DNA from 3 places in the Streptomyces sp. NPDC005899 genome. Region 1 is predicted to be linked to each of the others. Evidence: riboswitches for the same ligand, from Rfam matches in the RefSeq annotation. Region 1 holds a riboswitch; each other region holds the start of a gene.

Region 1 (4,192 bases):
GAGGGCGCCGCCCGGCGGGCCGGGCTCTCCCCGGCCCACCTGTCCCGGCTGGAGACCGGCAACCGCCAGCCTTCGCTGCCCATGCTGCTCGGCCTCGCCAGAATCTACGGTACGACGGTCTCCGAGCTGCTCGGTGAGATGCCGCCCGAACGTGACGCGATCGTCCGGGGCGGACCGCTCGGGGGAGCGGGCGCCGAGGCCGACGGCTGGCTGTACCGCCAGGCGGGCGGCTCCGGCCGCGCCATGCAGGCGCTGCGGGTCCACGTGCCGTACGGCACCCAGGGCGACCTGGTCCGCGTCCATCCCGGCGAGGAGTGGCTGTACGCCCTGGACGGCCGGCTGAGGGTCGTGCTCGGCGAGACCGTGCACGACCTCGGGCCCGGCGACAGCGCGCACTTCGACTCGCTCACGCCGCACCGGATCGCGGCACTCGCCCGCGGGGGTGCCCAGCTCCTCTTCGTCCACACGCTGCTGCAGAGCCCCACCGCCGAACTGTGCCTGGGCGGCGGACCCCAGCGCTTCTGACCTCCGACGGGCCCCGCCCGGAAGCCCCCGGCCACGTGGCCGCAAGGAAGGAACCCCATGTCCGACTCGGAGCACTACGACCCACTGACGCCGCGCCGGCCGCAGGGGCAGGACACCCAGGAGCGCAAGATGCCCCGGGGCGTCATCATCCGGCTGTTCGCCTACCTGGTGGCCGGGCACGTCGTCGCCGCGTTCCTCTTCCTCCTGTTCACCGTGGCGGGCAAGGGCTGACCGGGCCGGCCCCGACCGGCCGCCGCCTGAGCGCGAGCACAGGCGGACGACGGGCGGATCGGGGCTCGGCGCCGACAGGGTGCGCGGTGCGGACCGGGGGAGCGATGTGTTCCCTACGCGTCCTCGAGGAGCCGTTCACGCAGCCTCTCGCGGGTCTCCGCGGACAGCTTCAGGCCCTCCTGGAGGTAGCGGTCCGTGCTGCCCCAGGTCTCCCGGATCGTGGTGAAGGCGGCGGCGAGGTACTCCGGGTGCGCGCCGAACAGCGGATTCAGAAGCTCCAGCACCTCCTGCGACATCCCCACGGACGAGGTGTCGCTGCGCTTGATGCGGTAGCGGCGGTGCGCGTCGTTGGACTTGAGGTAGTCCGCCTCGATGGCTTCCTCCTCCACACCGACGGCCAGCAGCGAGACGGCGATCGACAGCCCGGCCCGGTCCTTGCCGGCGGCGCAGTGCATGAGCGCTGGCACGCTGTCCCGTGCCAGTGCGTGCAGCACGCGGCTGTGCTCGGCGGTGCGGTCCGTGATGATGGCCCGGTACGAGGCGATCATGCGCGCCGTGCCCTTGCCGTCGGCGAGGATCGAGCGCAGCTGCTGGATGTCCCCGTCCCGCACCAGGCGCCAGAACTCGGCGCCGTCGGCCGGGTCGGAGAGCGGAATGCTGACATTCCGGACGCCCGGCAACTCCACATCGTCTCCGTCGAGCTTGCGGTCGGCGGCGTTGCGGAAGTCGAACACCGTGTGCAGGCCGAGGCCGGCGAGGAACGCGGCGTCCGCCTCGGTGGCGTGTGCCAGGTGACCGCTGCGGTAGAGGCGCCCGAGGCGCACCCTCCGGCCGTCGACGGTCGGCAGACCGCCCACGTCGCGGAAGTTGCGGACACCCGTGAGTTCGATGTCCGTCGGCGGAACCTCTGGCAGCTGCGTCACAAGGACTCCTGAAGTGTCTGGCGCCGGCGCCGCTCGCCGGCGAAGGGCACGCTCGCGACGATACGACATGGGTGCATCCAGCAACTTGGTGACCTCGGCCCGCGCACGGCCTCCCGGTCCGGAGCGTCTGAAGGCCGCGTGCGACATGTCCGTATTGGTGCTTTTAGTAGAACATGCCGTTCTTATGCGGGAGATGGGTGGCCCCAGGTGACCGGGATCATATCCGTGACGGTGTGTGGCGGAACTGCGGACGGGTATTCCCGATGCCGCGCGGAAAGCCAAGATCGGTAATCCACGGAGTGTGACCGGAATTCGGAAGCGGAAATGAAGCGCTCATTCCGGTCGGCGGGAGACGGCTTGTTCCCCACGTCCCGACTCGCTTACGGTCACCGTCAATCCGGACGGAACGCCTAATCCTGCCGCCGCCCGGAATCCGCACCGACTCACGTGTGGCAGGAGCGGGGGAACCAGGTAAGCCGCCGACCGGAGGGATCCGGGACGGCTCGGGGTCAAGTCGCGTCCACCGCGGCCGGGCATCTCCAGTCCGCACCCGACAGCTCACCTCGCAGGCGCCGGAGAGGAAAGCACCATGCCCGCAAAGGGTAAGCACCGCCGTACGAAGACCGGGCCGATCTCGCGTGGCGTCATCGCCGCGGGGGCCGGCGGCGCCGTCCTCGCCCTTCCGCTGATCGGCGCCACGGGCGCCAACGCGGCGGAGCAGGCCGCCCCGGCCGTCAAGCCGGCAGCCGCGGCGGCCCAGGCCGCCCCGACCGCGTCGGTGGCGAAGAAGCAGAGCGCCCCCACGACCTACTCCGTGGTCTCCGGTGACTACCTGTCGAAGATCGCGGCCGAGCAGAAGGTCGAGGGCGGCTGGCAGAAGCTGTACAAGGACAACCGCGAGGTCGTCGGCGACAACCCGAGCCTGATCCTCCCGGGCATGAAGCTGATCCTCGGCGCCAAGGCGTCGGCCCCCGCCGAGAAGGCCGCGCCCGCGAAGCCGGCTCCGTCCGAGCCCGCCCCGAAGGCCGCGGCGCCCAAGGCCGCCGCCCCGGCGGAGAAGACCGCCGACGCCACCGCCGCCTCCGCGGCGACGGACGAGAGCAACGGCTCCGGCTACACCACCCCGGTGGCGGGCGCCGGCGTCACCACCCAGTACCACGCCGCCGGTTCCAGCTGGTCCAGCGGTTACCACACCGGCTCCGACTTCCAGGCGGCCTCCGGCACGAGCGTCCGGTCCATCGGCCCCGGCACCGTGGTCTCGGCCGGCTGGAGCGGTGCGTACGGCAACGAGATCGTCATCCAGCACAGCGACGGCATGTACTCCCAGTACGCCCACCTGTCCTCGCTCGAGGTCTCGGCCGGCCAGACCGTCACCGGCGGCCAGCAGATCGGCCTCTCCGGTTCCACCGGCAACTCCACCGGCCCGCACCTCCACTTCGAGGTCCGCACCGGCCCGGGCTACGGCTCGGACGTCGACCCGATCGCCTACCTGCGCTCGCACGGCGTCTCCATCTGACGCAGCCGCGAGGCGTGGCGGCCGTGTCGGGCAGTGGTCCGGCAGAACGGCAGGGAAGAGGGGCGGTGCGCGGCGGCGCACCGCCCCTCTTCTTATTCCGGCTTTACCAAAATCTGACCGGGTGGTCTATCTCACCACCCGTCAACCCCGTATTACGGTCGCGTAGGTCACATTCGAGGGTGCAGGATATTCCCTTGTGGCAGACGATTCGAGAAACACACAACGAGGCATCATCGGGTCGTACGCAGCGATTGGCGACAGCTTCACCGAGGGCGTCGGAGACCCCGGCCCCGACGGGAGACTGGTCGGCTGGGCGGACCGTTTCGCCGTCCTCCTCGCGGACCAGCTCCCGGTACCCGACGCGGCGGCCGGACCGGTGGACGACCCGCACGGGCATTTCCGATACGCCAATCTCGCCGTACGCGGGCGCCTCCTCGACCAGATAGTCGCGGAGCAGGTGCCGCGCGCCAAGGAACTGGCCCCCGACCTGGTCAGCTTCTGCGCGGGCGGCAACGACATCATCCGGCCGGGCTCCGACCCGGACGACGTGGCCGAACGCTTCGAGCGCGCGGTCGCGGACCTCACGCGGGCGGTCGGCACCGTGATGGTCACCACCGGCTTCGACACCCGTGGCATCCCGGTGCTGCGGCACCTGCGCGGCAAGATCGCCACGTACACCGCCCACGTCCGCTCCATCGCCGACCGCTACGACTGCCCGGTCCTGGACCTGTGGTCCCTGCGGTCCGTCCAGGACAGGCGTGCCTGGGACACCGACCGGCTGCACCTCTCGGCCGAGGGACACACCCGGGTCGCACTGCGTGCCGCCCAGGTCCTGGGCATCGAGGTGCCGGCCGACCCCGACCAGGTGTGGCCCCCGCAGGTGCAGCGCGGGACGCTCGAAGTGCGGCGTGACGACATCCTCTGGGCACGTGAGTACCTCGTCCCCTGGATCGGGCGCCGGATCCGCGGCGAGTCGTCCGGCGACCACGTCGCGGCC
Region 2 (4,192 bases), on a different contig from region 1:
CGACTGGGCGGGCATGATGATCCGTCACGGTGGCGGTCCGCGCGGCGGGGTCGCCAGGTCGGTCAAGAAGATGCGCGGATACCTCGCCGAACTCATCCACCGCAAGAGGGAGGATCCCGGTGACGACCTGATCTCGGGGCTCATCCGGGCGAGCGACCACGGTGAGCACCTCACCGAGAACGAGGCCGCGGCGATGGCGTTCATCCTCCTCTTCGCCGGTTTCGAGACGACCGTGAATCTGATCGGCAACGGCACCTACGCCCTGTTGCGCGATCCGGAGCAGCGCGGACGGCTGCAGCGCTCCCTCGCCGCGGGCGAGGAGGGGCTGCTGGCCACCGGCATCGAGGAACTGCTGCGGTACGACGGTCCGGTGGAGCTGGCCACCTGGCGGTACGCGACCGAGCCCGTGACCCTCGGAGGGCAGGACATCGGGGTCGGGGACCCTGTCCTCGTGGTGCTGGCGGCCGCGGACCGCGACCCGGAGCGCTTCCGGGACGCGGACGTCCTGGACCTCGCGCGGAGTGACAATCAGCACCTCGGGTACGGCCACGGGATCCACTACTGCCTGGGAGCGCCGCTGGCCCGTCTGGAGGGGCGGACGGCGCTGGCCACCCTGCTGAGGCGACTTCCTGACCTGCGGCTCGCTCCGGAAGCCGACGACGTGCGGTGGCGCGGCGGGCTCATCATGCGCGGACTGCGCACTCTGCCCGTGGAGTTCGATCCCGGACAAAAGGGCACCGAAGGTGACAGTCTGTCAACTCCGTGACTTTCACGTGATCTCCCCTGCATCGACTTGTGACACACGTTCGAGTGCGGCTAGGTTCACCGTTCGACTCACCCGTCACATGTCAGTCACACGGAAGGCAATCCCATGGGCTCCGCGAACGGCAGACACCGTCGCCCTCGTCAGGCACCCGCCATCGTCGTCGCCGCGGGCGTGACGGGATCGGCCATCGCCATCCCGCTGCTCGGTGCGGCAGGTGCGCACGCCGCCGAGGCGTCGACCTGGGACCGGGTCGCCGAGTGCGAGAGCGGTGGCATGTGGAGCGCCGACCTCGGCAACGGCTACTACGGCGGCCTGCAGTTCTCGCAGGACACCTGGTCGGCCTACGGCGGCACGGCGTACGCGGCGCGGGCCGACCTCGCCAGCCGCTCGCAGCAGATCGCGGTCGCCGAGAAGATGCTGGACGCCAAGGGGCCGCAGGCGTGGCCCAGCTGTGCGGTGATCTCCGGTCTGGCGATGGACGACTCGCTGCCGGGCGTCGACCCGGGCGGTGACCCGAGCGCCGCACCGGCGGACTCCGCGAGTCCCTCGGACACGTCCGTGCCGGCGGCATCGGACGGGACCGGCAAGGCGGACAGGTCGGGCGCATCGGGCGCGAAGGGTGACGCCGGCGCGGGGGAGCGGGACGGAGAGGGTGCCGAGGGCGGCAAGGCCGCGGGTGCCGAGGCGTCCGGCAGTGCCGGCTCTCCTGCGTCGTCCCCCTCCGCCACCCCCTCGCCCGACGCCTCCGCCGACGCCGGAGCCGCACGGGGCGAGGATGTGACGGGCGGCAAGCACCGCGGCACCCCGGCTCCCGAGGCGAGCGCCGGGACGGGTGCGGAGAGCGACCGCGAGTCCGGCCGGCACGCCTCGCGCGGTGACGCCGAGGCGCGCAAGGGCGCGGCGGCGGGCCTCGGTGGCACGTACACCGTCCGCGAGGGCGACAACCTCTGGGCGATCGCCGACGCGCAGGAGCTGCCCGGCGGCTGGCCCGCTCTCTACGAGGCCAACAAGGACGAGCTGGGCTCCGACCCCGACCTCATCCTCCCGGGCCAGGATCTCGACCTCGGGGTCCACGAGGCGGCGGACTCCGCCACCGCGGACACGGAGGCAAGCGCGAAGACCGGGGCGGAGACCGGCGCGGGGTCCCCCGCCGGCGACTGATCGAAAACGGGAAAACACCCCGAAAACGGGGGTAGTTCAGAGGCCTATGTCCACTTATGCGTAAGTGAGACATGGGTCTCTTTGCTTCAACTGGCGCACCACGGCCGCCCGCTCGGCTCAGATCGCCTCCGACCTGCGGAAACGATTGACCTTGCGAGGGCGGTTCGCGCTGATAACCCGTTATGTCCATCTTTGAATGTCGGGGTTGCCTGTGTTTACGGTCGTAACCGCTCGCACCGCGGGCACCTTCGACCGTCACGCCGAATCCTGCCGTCGGCCGAAGGGGACAGACGCGTAAAGCGCCGTAGGCAGGAGCGGGGGACCCAGGTAAGTGCCGTGCCCGGCCGTCGAGAGACGGTCAGGACCGGCTTGGGGTGAAGTCGCCTGCCACAGCGGGCGACCGGGCGACTCACAGCCCGAACCCGACAGCTCACCTCGTAGGCGTCGGTGAGGAGAACCATGCTGCTTTCCAGCAAGGCCAAGCACCGCCGCTCGTCCAAGGCCGTCCGTGTCGCCACCCTGGCCACAGTCGCCGGCGCCGCCGTCGCCGTCCCGCTGATGGGTGCGACGGGCGCCTCCGCCGCCTCCGTCTCCACGTGGGACGCCGTCGCGCAGTGCGAGTCCGGTGGCAACTGGTCCATCAACACCGGCAACGGCTACTACGGCGGCCTGCAGTTCTCGGCGTCCAGCTGGGCGGCCGCCGGCGGTACGCAGTACGCCTCCCGGGCCGACCTGGCCACCAAGAGCCAGCAGATAGCCACCGCCGAGAAGCTTCTCGCCATGCAGGGCCCGGGTGCCTGGGCCTGCGCGGGAGCCGGCGGTCTGACGAACGACGGCGTGGACCCGGGTGTCGACACCGGCTCCGCGAAGAACGGCGACACGGCCCCGCAGGCCGCGCCGGAGCGCAAGGCCGAGCAGCCCACCACGCGCAGCGAGAAGCGCACGGCCCCCGAGGCCGAGAAGACCGTCACCACCCCGACCGGCGGCAAGGTCGCGAAGGGTGACGGCGAGTACAAGGTGAAGACCGGCGACACCCTCAGCAAGATCGCCGCTGCGGAGAACGTCAAGGGCGGCTGGCACAAGCTGTTCACGCTGAACGACGACATCGTCCAGAAGGCCGACCTGATCTTCCCGGGTCAGCAGCTCCACCTGAAGTAGTCCCGGAGCTCTCCTCCCTCCGGGACGAGGGTGCCCGTCGGCACCCGAAGTGCTCCCCGGCCCGGCGCGCTCACACCCCCCGTGTGCGCCGGGCCGGGGCGCGTCCACGGGTCCGCGGAGGGCCGGCGATGCCGGTGAGCGTTCAACCTTTGTAGTTACTGGCCAGTAAATTTCTGGAGATTCGCCCGGAATGCAGGCTCTTGGGTCCTTTTTCGTCCCAGGGGACGGGCGGTCGGCCGACGGAGCGGGCCGGGCCGGTTAGGCTCGTGTCGCAAGGCCACAGTGACCCTGCACATCCAGTGTCATATCCCAGAAGGAGATGCCTCGTGCCGTCCATCGACGTCGTCGTAGCCAGGGAAATCCTCGACTCCCGGGGCAACCCCACGGTCGAGGTCGAGGTCGGCCTCGACGACGGCAGCACGGGACGTGCTGCTGTTCCGTCCGGCGCCTCCACCGGCGCGTTCGAAGCCATCGAGCTTCGCGACGGTGACCCCAACCGCTACCACGGCAAGGGCGTCGAGAAGGCCGTCCTCGCCGTGATCGAGCAGATCGGCCCGGAGCTCGTCGGGTACGACGCCACCGAGCAGCGCCTCATCGACCAGGCGATGTTCGACCTGGACGCCACGGAGAACAAGGGCTCGCTCGGCGCCAACGCCATCCTCGGCGTCTCGCTCGCCGTGGCCCACGCGGCTTCCGAGGCATCCGACCTCCCGCTCTTCCGCTACCTCGGTGGCCCGAACGCGCACCTGCTGCCCGTTCCGATGATGAACATCCTGAACGGCGGCTCGCACGCCGACTCCAACGTGGACATCCAGGAGTTCATGATCGCGCCGATCGGCGCCGAGTCCTTCTCCGAGGCCCTGCGCTGGGGTGCGGAGATCTACCACACGCTGAAGAAGGTCCTGAAGACCAAGGGCCTGTCCACCGGTCTCGGTGACGAGGGCGGCTTCGCGCCGAACCTCGAGTCCAACCGCGCAGCCCTCGACCTCATCCTCGAGGCCGTCAAGGAGGCCGGTTACGTCCCCGGCCGCGACGTCGCGCTCGCGCTGGACGTCGCCGCGTCCGAGTTCTACAAGGACGGCGTCTACGAGTTCGAGGGCAAGTCCC
Region 3 (4,192 bases), on a different contig from region 1:
CGCGGGTACGGAGCGAAGAAGCGGTAGTACTTCGACTCGGCGGAGACCTGTTCGTAGAAGCTGACCAGCCGCTCGGCGTCGTCCGTGGTGATGGGCCGGATGCGCGCCGTGCCACCGTCCCGGAGCACCACGTCGGCCTCCCAGTGGTCGGGGTACGCGTAGTGCGGACTCTGCTCCGGGGTCGGCTCCATGGACAGAGCCTACGACCCGGCACACCGGTCGCGGCGGGTCCGGGGGCGGGGCACGCTGGGTGATGTCGCCCGGCGGTGGGCGACGCGCCGTAGCCGGGCACGGCAGCATGCGCCGCATGAGACACTGGTCTAGACAACCCATTGATACGTGAAGGGCAGAACCATGGCTGAGCGCCGCGTCAACGTCGGTTGGACCGAGGGCCTGCACGCCCGCCCCGCTTCCATCTTCGTCCGTGCCGCCACGGCTTCCGGCGTTCCTGTGACGATCGCCAAGGCCGACGGCAACCCGGTCAACGCGGCCTCCATGCTCGCGGTGCTCGGCCTGGGCGCCCAGGGCGGCGAGGAGATCGTGCTGGCTTCCGAGGCCGACAACGCCGAGGCCGCCCTGGACCGCCTGGCGAAGCTGGTCGCCGAGGGTCTCGAGGAGCTTCCCGAGACCGTCTGAACCGGCCGGTTCCCACCGGGACCGCATCGAGCGCCCGAGCCGCGGCACCCCTTCGGGGAGCCGCGGCTCCGCCGTTCCCGGAAGCACTCCCGAATTCCCCAAGGGGAACGCAGGTACCGAAAGGCATGAATAGCGCGATCGGGCAGCGAAAAGAAAGCCCTGCGCGCATTACCTTCTTTGTATACGGCGCCTTTGTTAATGGCGCACGCCTGCGGTGTTTACGGCATGTTGCGAAGTACTCACCCTCGCCGCTCCCGCCCCGCGCGCCGCCCGGTCCGTGCGGCGCAACCGGTGCGCGGCGGTGGCCTGCTCCGCGTGCCGGGCCGCGAGCAGCCTCGCCCTCTCCACGTCACCGCGGGCCACGGCGTCCACGATGGCGCCGTGCTCGGCCCACGAGTCGGCCGGGCGGACCGGCCGCTCCACCGTGTACATCCAGGCGATCTTGTGCCGGAGCTGGGTGAGCAGCGCGATCAGGGCGGGGCTCCCGGACGCCTGCGCCAGCGTCTCGTGGAACCAGCCGCCCAGCGAGCGCAGATCCTCCCCCTCGCCCCGCCGCACCCGCTCCTGACCGAGCCTGACCAGGCCGCGGAGCACCTTGAGGTGCGCCTCGGTCCGGCGCTGCGCCGCCCGGGCGGCGCCCAGCGGCTCCAGGAGCATCCGGATCTCCAGCAGGTCGGCGGCCTCCTGCTCCGTCGGCTCGGCCACGCAGGCTCCGGCATGCCGGCGGGTGACGACGAACCCCTCGGACTCCAGCGTCCGCAGCGCCTCCCGCACCGGGACGCGGGAGACGCCGTAGCGGCGCGCGAGCACCTCTTCGGTCAGGCGGCTGCCGCGCTCGAAGACACCTGAGACGATGTCGTCACGGACCGCCGTGCATACCGAATGCGCGGGAATGCGCATGTCCGAACCTCCGTCTTGATCCCCGCGGAACGCGGCCGACCGACGCCTGTTCTGTGACTCTATTGCAATCCATCGCGATTTCCGACGGAGAGCCGGAATTCATTTGTATTCGCTGCCCGCCGTACGACTCGGCCGCCGGCCGAGACCCACTCCGCCGGCCGGGCACGCCGAAGGCCCCGGCGGGATGCCGGGGCCTGGAGGGCGGACGCGGTGCCGGGCGATGCCGGACCCGTCAGGGCTGCCGGAGCCGTCAGAGCATGACGCCGTGCGCACGGAGGTAGGCGACGGGGTCCATGTCCGAGCCGTACTCCGGCGTCGTCCGCGCCTCGAAGTGCAGGTGCGGACCGGTGGAGTTGCCGGTCGAGCCGGACAGGCCGATCTGCTGGCCCGAGGTGACGCTCTGCCCGACGGAGACGCCGATCGAGGAGAGGTGGCCGTACTGGGTGTACGTGCCGTCCGTCATCCGGAGCACGATGTTGTTGCCGTACGCACCGCCCCAGCCCGCCTCGACGACCGTACCGGCGCCGACCGCGACGACGGAGCTGCCGGAGGCCGCGCGGAAGTCCACACCGGAGTGGCTCCCGGAGGACCAGAGCGCGCCACCGGACCGGTAGCCGGTGGTCACGGAGGAGCCTGCGACCGGGAGACGGAAGGCGTTGAGCCTGGCACGCTCCTCGGCGCGGGCGGCCCGCGCCTTCGCCTCACGCGCCTCCGCGGCGCGGGCCTCGGCCCTGCGCTTCGCCTCGGCCTCCGCCCTGGCCTTCGCCGCGACGTCGGCCTGGTGCCGCTGGGCCTCGGCCTGGGCGGCGATCCGGCCGGCGAGGGTGGTGCCGATGGCAGTGGCCTGGGTGAGCCCGGTGTCGCTGACGGAGGGCGCCTCGGCCTCCGCGGCGAGGGCGGGGGACGCCGTGGCGCCCATGACGCCGGCGGTGGCCAGGGCAGCGATGCCGGCGGCCCGGGCACTGTGGCGCGACAGGCGGCTCGGGGCACGGTGCTTCCCGGTGGCACGGGTGAACGGCATTGAGGGGCTGATCCTTTCCTTCCTTCTCGCCTACCGGGTTAGCTGACGGGTTCGGAGCAGGAAGGTCTCCTACGGGTCCCCGCACCTCTCGTGAGACACGGGCATCCGATTCACCCCAGGGACTGCGTGGGTCCCCGGCTCCCCAGGCTCGCGCCTGACGGGGACTCGGCGATGGCTGCCCGGCGCCGCGGACGCGGCAGATGTCCGACGGACAGCCGGATCGACGCTAGGCCGGACCCCTGTCGATCACCAAACGGACACGGCCTCGTGTCACACATCCCACAGGGCATACAGCACCGGACGCCTTCAAGACGGACAAAAGGGAGCGGGTGGAAGGAACGGACAGAAGGGGGCGGCCCCCGGCGAGCACCTCTCGCCGGGGCCCGCCCCCTTTCTGCCGTCCCGTCAGCCCGGAGGGGTCAGCCGCTGACGACCGACACCTCACCGATGCCCAGCGCCCTGACGGGATCCGCGATCTGCGCGGCGTCCCCGACGAGGACGGTGACCAGACGGTCCACCGGGAAGGCGTTGACCACCGCGGCGGTCGCCTCCACGGTGCCGGTCTCGGCCAGGCGCGCGTACAGCCGGGCCTGGTAGTCGTCCGGCAGGTGCTGCTCCACCTGGTCGGCGAGGGTCCCCGCGACGGAGGCGGCCGTCTCGTACTTCAGCGGGGCCACCCCGACGAGGTTCTGCACGGCGGTCTCCCGCTCGGCGTCGGTGAGTCCCTCGGCCGCCAGGGTCCGCAGGACCGTCCACAGGTCCTGGAGCGCCGGACCGGTGGACTCCGTGTCCACGGAACCGCTGATGGCGAGCATCGCGGCCCCGGTCGCCCCGGAGGACGAGCCGGGCGCCGTCGAACGCAGCACCTGCGCGAAGGCCCGGACCCCGTAGGTGTAGCCCTTCTCCTCGCGCAGCACCCGGTCCAGCCGCGAGGTGAGGGTGCCGCCGAGGCAGTACGTGCCGAGCACCTGGGCCGGCCACACGCTGTCGTGCCGGTCCGCACCGATCCGGCCGATCAGCAGCTGCGTCTGTACGGCGCCGGGCCGGTCCACGATGACGACCCGCCCGGTGTCGTCCGCGGTGATCGGCGGTACCGGACGCGCCCGGCCCGCGTCGCCCGACCAGTCGCCGACCGTCTCGGCCAGCAGCGCGTCCAGGTCCACACCGGTGAGGTCGCCGACGACGACGGCCGTCGCCGTGGAGGGGCGGACGTGCGCGTCGAAGAAGGCGCGCACGGCGGCGGCGTCGATCCGGCGCACCGTCTCCTCGGTGCCCTGGCGCGGACGGGACATCCGGGCCGTGGCCGGGAAGAGCGCCTTGGAGAGCTGTTTGGCGGCGCGCCTGGCCGGATTGGCCTGCTCGTGCGGGATCTCGTCGAGCCGGTTGCCGACGAGGCGCTCGATCTCGCTCTCGGCGAAGGCCGGGGCGCGCAGCGCTTCGGCGACCAGCCCGAGGGCCTTGGCCAGCCGGGACACCGGGACCTCCAGGGACACACGGAGGCCGGGGTGGTCGGCGTGCGCGTCCAGGGTGGCGCCGCAGCGCTCCAGCTCGGCGGCGAACTCCTCCGCGGAGTGCTTGTCCGTGCCCTCGGACAGCGCTCGCGCCATGATCGTGGCGACGCCGTCCAGGCCCTCC

The links. Region 1 has a riboswitch for cyclic di-AMP ahead of ABZ371_RS22905 (LysM peptidoglycan-binding domain-containing M23 family metallopeptidase). Riboswitches for the same ligand answer to the same signal wherever they lie in the genome.
Positions count from the first base shown of each region.
Region 2: it holds a riboswitch for cyclic di-AMP, as region 1 does, so the genes downstream of both, ABZ371_RS05630 (transglycosylase family protein) here and ABZ371_RS22905 (LysM peptidoglycan-binding domain-containing M23 family metallopeptidase) in region 1, are expected to answer to the same signal.
Region 3: it holds a riboswitch for cyclic di-AMP, as region 1 does, so the genes downstream of both, ABZ371_RS14410 (M23 family metallopeptidase) here and ABZ371_RS22905 (LysM peptidoglycan-binding domain-containing M23 family metallopeptidase) in region 1, are expected to answer to the same signal.

Region 1 is NZ_JBEXWB010000235.1:153-4,344, reverse strand. Features, by position in the region: gene ABZ371_RS22920 (XRE family transcriptional regulator) at 1-525, shown strand, start outside; gene ABZ371_RS22915 (DUF6126 family protein) at 583-756, shown strand; gene ABZ371_RS22910 (tyrosine-protein phosphatase) at 870-1,679, opposite strand; cyclic di-AMP (ydaO/yuaA leader) riboswitch at 2,106-2,266, shown strand; gene ABZ371_RS22905 (LysM peptidoglycan-binding domain-containing M23 family metallopeptidase) at 2,269-3,195, shown strand; gene ABZ371_RS22900 (SGNH/GDSL hydrolase family protein) at 3,392-4,192, shown strand, end outside.
Region 2 is NZ_JBEXWB010000024.1:22,334-26,525, reverse strand. Features, by position in the region: gene ABZ371_RS05640 (cytochrome P450) at 1-766, shown strand, start outside; gene ABZ371_RS05635 (transglycosylase family protein) at 872-1,927, shown strand; cyclic di-AMP (ydaO/yuaA leader) riboswitch at 2,218-2,386, shown strand; gene ABZ371_RS05630 (transglycosylase family protein) at 2,387-3,085, shown strand; gene eno (phosphopyruvate hydratase) at 3,412-4,192, shown strand, end outside.
Region 3 is NZ_JBEXWB010000100.1:12,053-16,244, reverse strand. Features, by position in the region: partial or broken gene ABZ371_RS14425 (GNAT family N-acetyltransferase) at 1-191, opposite strand, end outside; gene ABZ371_RS14420 (HPr family phosphocarrier protein) at 355-636, shown strand; gene ABZ371_RS14415 (GntR family transcriptional regulator) at 832-1,536, opposite strand; gene ABZ371_RS14410 (M23 family metallopeptidase) at 1,787-2,557, opposite strand; cyclic di-AMP (ydaO/yuaA leader) riboswitch at 2,571-2,738, opposite strand; gene ABZ371_RS14405 (pitrilysin family protein) at 2,977-4,192, opposite strand, start outside.